Regions from separate parts of the Lelliottia jeotgali genome, predicted to be linked through region 1. Evidence: predicted binding sites of a transcription regulator. Region 1 holds the regulator's gene; the other holds the start of a gene.

Region 1 (2,203 bases):
CACGCCACACCTCCTGCAACTGCCCCGTTTGGCGCGCACCGTAGGCTTGCCCGGAGTGGGCTTCCACGGCATAGGCAAACCCGTCAAGCGCATAGGCAGTGAACGTCAGCAGTGTCATGAGCACGGCGTTGACCGCAACAATCTCCGGCCCCAGCCGCGCGCCGAATACCGTTAATGCGCCAAAGCAGAGTTGCAATAGCAGCGAACGCAGCATGATGTCGCGATTCAATGCCAGCAGTTTGCGGATGTTGCCGCGCCACGCGGTTTTCAGCATCGCGAGTGATATTCCCCGCATCGCCAGCACACGCTTCACCATCCATAGACCGATGAAGAACGTGCCGTATTCCGCGACCACGGTTGCCAGCGCCGCGCCCTGAACATTCATATGCAGACCCATCACCAGCCAGAGGTCGAGGATGATATTGAGCACATTCCCCACCACCAGCAGGATCACTGGCGCACGCGCATATTGCACACCCAGTAGCCAGCCGAGCAGAACAAGGTTTGCCAGCGATGCCGGAGCGCTGAGCCAGCGGATTTCAAGGAAACGCCGCGCCTGTTCGAGCACCGCTTCACTGCCGCCAACGACGTGCAAAGCCAAATCAATAAGCGGTGTACGCAGCAAAACAATCAGCAGCCCCGCGCCCAGCGCAAGAATCAGCGGCTGCACCAGCGCGCGGGCCAGACGAAACGGATCTTTCGCGCCAAACGCCTGCGCGGTTAGACCTGTAGTGCTCATGCGTAAAAAGAGCAGCAGCATGAAGAGGAAACTGGTCGCCGTCGCGCCAATCGCCACACCGCCAAGATAAACAGGGGAATCCAGATGACCAATCACCGCCGTATCGACCAGCCCAAGCAAAGGAACGGTGATATTGGAGAAAATCATCGGCAGCGCAAGACGCCACAATGCCTTGTCTGAGGGAGTCAGCAGAGACATGAGAAATTACCGGGAAAGAAGTGAGACAGTCAGACTGCGGATGCACCGCAGCCTGTCAGAAAGATATTACAGCCATTCACCGTTGCGGATGACACCCACAGCCAGACCTTCAATAGAGAAAGCCTGCTCGCGGAGATCCACCACAATTGGGGAGAACTCGCTGTTTTCCGGCAACAGCTGAACCGTGTTGCCCTGTTTTTTCAGTCGCTTAACGGTGACTTCGTCATCAATGCGCGCGACAACAACTTGTCCATTACGCACATCCTGCGTTTTGTGCACCGCCAGCAGATCGCCGTCCAGGATTCCGATATCTTTCATGGACATCCCGCTAACGCGCAGCAGGAAGTCAGCACTCGGTTTAAACATCCCCGGATCGACCTGATAGTGGCCTTCAATGTGTTGCTGAGCCAGCAGAGGTTCACCCGCCGCAACGCGACCCACCAGTGGCAGACCTGTTTCTTCCTCTACCAGCAGGCGAATACCGCGTGAAGCACCGGAGACAATCTCAAGGACGCCTTTACGGGCCAGTGCTTTGAGGTGCTCTTCAGCGGCATTTGGAGAACGGAAGCCCAGACGCTGCGCGATTTCCGCACGCGTAGGTGGCATTCCCGTCTGGCTGATGTGATCTCGAATAAGATCAAACACCTCTTGCTGTCTGGCCGTTAACGCTTTCATTCCGCCCCCTGGGTGTATATACAGTTATGCTGTGAGTATATACAGTCAAAGGTGAATTTGGAACCAAAAACTGCACAAAAAACCAGAGACTTATTGCATTCCTGAAGGCTTATCGAAAATGTGACCAAAGAAGCGTGACCCAGGTGATGGCCGCTATGATAATCGCAAGCAGCACAGCGGCAGATCCCATGTCTTTCGCGCGGCCCGAGAGCTCATGGAAATCAGAGCCGATACGATCCACCACCGCTTCAATAGCGCTGTTGAGAATTTCCACTATCATCACCAGAAGAACCGAACCAATGAGCAGAACGCGAGTGATAGGATCAACGTCGAGGAAACAGGCGATGATGACCGCGATGACAGCAGCGACCCCTTCCTGACGGAAGGCGGCTTCATTGATCCACGCCGCGCGGAAACCTTTCCATGAATATCCGGCAGCTTTGATGATTCGGGTGAACCCGGTGGTATTATTGGCCATTAAAAGAACCTTTTCTTAGATTTAGCGTCAGTAACTAGGGTTGTCGCACGTAGCAATACAGCCTGAAGTATGACCGGTAACAACAGAAATTTTGCGCGCTTTCTGTTATCCTT
Region 2 (2,203 bases), on a different contig from region 1:
GTGAGCGATGGTTAACAGCGTTTGCTGCGTCATCTGCTGCGTTTCCTTGAGCGTATGCGCATTCAGAAGAACAAAGTGGCTGGCGCGCGACGCCCAGTGAGCGTTAATTTGCAGTTCGAGCATACACACCAGATTGCGACTGACCGTCTGAATGGCCTCGAAAATGGATTTCTGAATGTGCGTCTCTTTGCTGGCGGGAGCGATAATGCCGCGCATCTTCACGACATCATTGAGGATTTTTTGCAGGTGTTTTTCGAGCCTTGGGCGTTCGACCAGGTTGGGCGAAAACCCTGCCTGATAGACGCGGTTGAAAGCCGTGACGTAGTTGGCCATCTGAATGCGCCAGTGCAAAAATGCCCGCTGCGGCCAGATACCGGTGAATAGCATCGCCAACAGCGAACCCAGAATCACATCACCGCTTCGCCACAGGGCCGTGGCCATGTCCCCCGCCGGTGCGCCAACCACCACCGATAAGGTGATCCCAATCAGCAGCGCCTGATACGGTTTTTTACCAAGTGCTAACCAGCCGCACAGGAACATCGCCCCGGCGCACCACAGCAGCATGATCGGGAGCGAAATGAGTTCAAGCTTTAGCGCAATCAGCCCCAGGGCGGAGCCAAAAATCGTGCCGCCAATACGCTCAAAGGCGCGCGGCACCACATTCCCCCAGAAAGAGATCGGCCCCATGATCACCACTAGCGTGATGAGCGGCCAGGTGCCCTCAGGGATGTGCAGCAACCTCACCAGAAGGAAGGTGAGAAGAAACGCCAATGCGATGCGGCAACCATGCACGACGCGGTAATTCCGGTACAAACGGATTTCAAAGGGAGTTAATGATTTGTCGGGACGCACACCCGCTCTCCAGCTATACGGCGAATCACAATTGTACTGTGTTTTCTGCCAGACGCATCACGTCCGGCAGAAAAACCCTACAAATAACAGGTGTGCGACTCAACCGACCTTATTTTGCACTGCAACGTACATTTCGATATCCCAGTAACCATCGACATTGCCATCGTTCAGATAGCGCTCAAAACACGGCTTCGGTGCGATCCCGTAGCGGTTATCCTCGAGGAGACTGTTAAAGAAGCTGTACCACGGTGTGCCGAAGTCATGGTTTTCGACTCGCGCCGTGGCGACGGCATAGTCCCCCGCCGCGATTTCAGTGAGGATCACCCCTTCGCTGTTGGCAGGGATTTGAAAATCTTCGCCGACAGTGACAGCTGTATCGCAGCGAAGTTTTTCGGCAGGCACTTCATCGGGATTGTCATAATAAACCGCCACCCATTCCAGTGGCTGAATCTGATTGCCATCGACCCACATCGCCAGTTGCTCAAAACCTTGTTTGACGGTTTGCTCCCACGGGCCAACCAGATGAAAACCGGCAATTTTACGCTTAGGTTGCTGCTTGATGCTGTAGTCCATACTGCCTCCGTTTATTACTGTATATTTATACACTATAAAGCAGATTCGTTATGTCCGGCAAACACGAGATGTTTATTATGTGAGCAGACTCGCAGGAGCGCCAGTCTGCTCTTATGAGCATTAGGCTTTGTGGTGCAGATAGTCGCTCAGACGCGAGAACAGACCGCCCTTACCGACTTTTTCCAGCGTGACTAGCGGCCAGTGCGCGACGACCTTATCGCGGTCGTACAGCTCAATTTCCCCGACGCGCTGATGGGCAGCAATAGGCGCTTCCAGCTCTTTTTTATCGAGGACATACTTGGCTTTGATATTCGCGACTTCACTTTTTGGCAGTGCCAGCCAGTAATCCTGCTCGGTACCAAGTGAAATGTGTTCTTTATCGCCGTACCAGATACGCTCAGTCCCGACCTGTTTGCCGCTACGCAGGATCTGCACGGTATCGAAGTTTTGCTGGCCCCAGTGCAGCAACTTACGCGCCTGTTCTTCGCGACCTTTCGGGCTATCGGCGCCCATGACCACTGCAATCAGGCGACGCTGACCGTCCACCGCCGAGGCGATCAGGTTGAAGCCCGCACCTGAAGTGTGCCCGGTTTTCAGCCCGTCAACGTTCATGGTTTTGTCCCACAGTAAGCCGTTGCGGTTTTGCTGGGTGATGCCGTTCCAGGTGAGGCTCTTTTCACTGTACATGTGGTAGAAATCCGGCTCACCGTGAATAATCGCGCGCGACAGCACCGCCAGATCGTAAGCCGAACTGTGCTGCCCTGGCGCATCCAGGCCG

What was found. Region 1 encodes LexA, which represses DNA repair genes until DNA is damaged. Its sites were predicted from a motif close to TNCTGTATGTACATACAGNA; they were not measured.
Region 2: a site for LexA is predicted at 1,441-1,460, ahead of sbmC (DNA gyrase inhibitor SbmC). Genes of this name have one in related genera too.

The regions. Positions count from the first base shown of each region.
Region 1 covers NZ_JAENMQ010000012.1:118,398-120,600, forward strand. The annotation lists gene dinF (MATE family efflux transporter DinF) at 1-937, opposite strand, end outside; gene lexA (transcriptional repressor LexA) at 1,004-1,612, opposite strand; gene JBO43_RS19095 (diacylglycerol kinase) at 1,722-2,090, opposite strand.
Region 2 covers NZ_JAENMQ010000001.1:872,035-874,237, forward strand. The annotation lists gene JBO43_RS04200 (FUSC family protein) at 1-852, opposite strand, end outside; gene sbmC (DNA gyrase inhibitor SbmC) at 952-1,425, opposite strand; gene dacD (serine-type D-Ala-D-Ala carboxypeptidase DacD) at 1,546-2,203, opposite strand, start outside.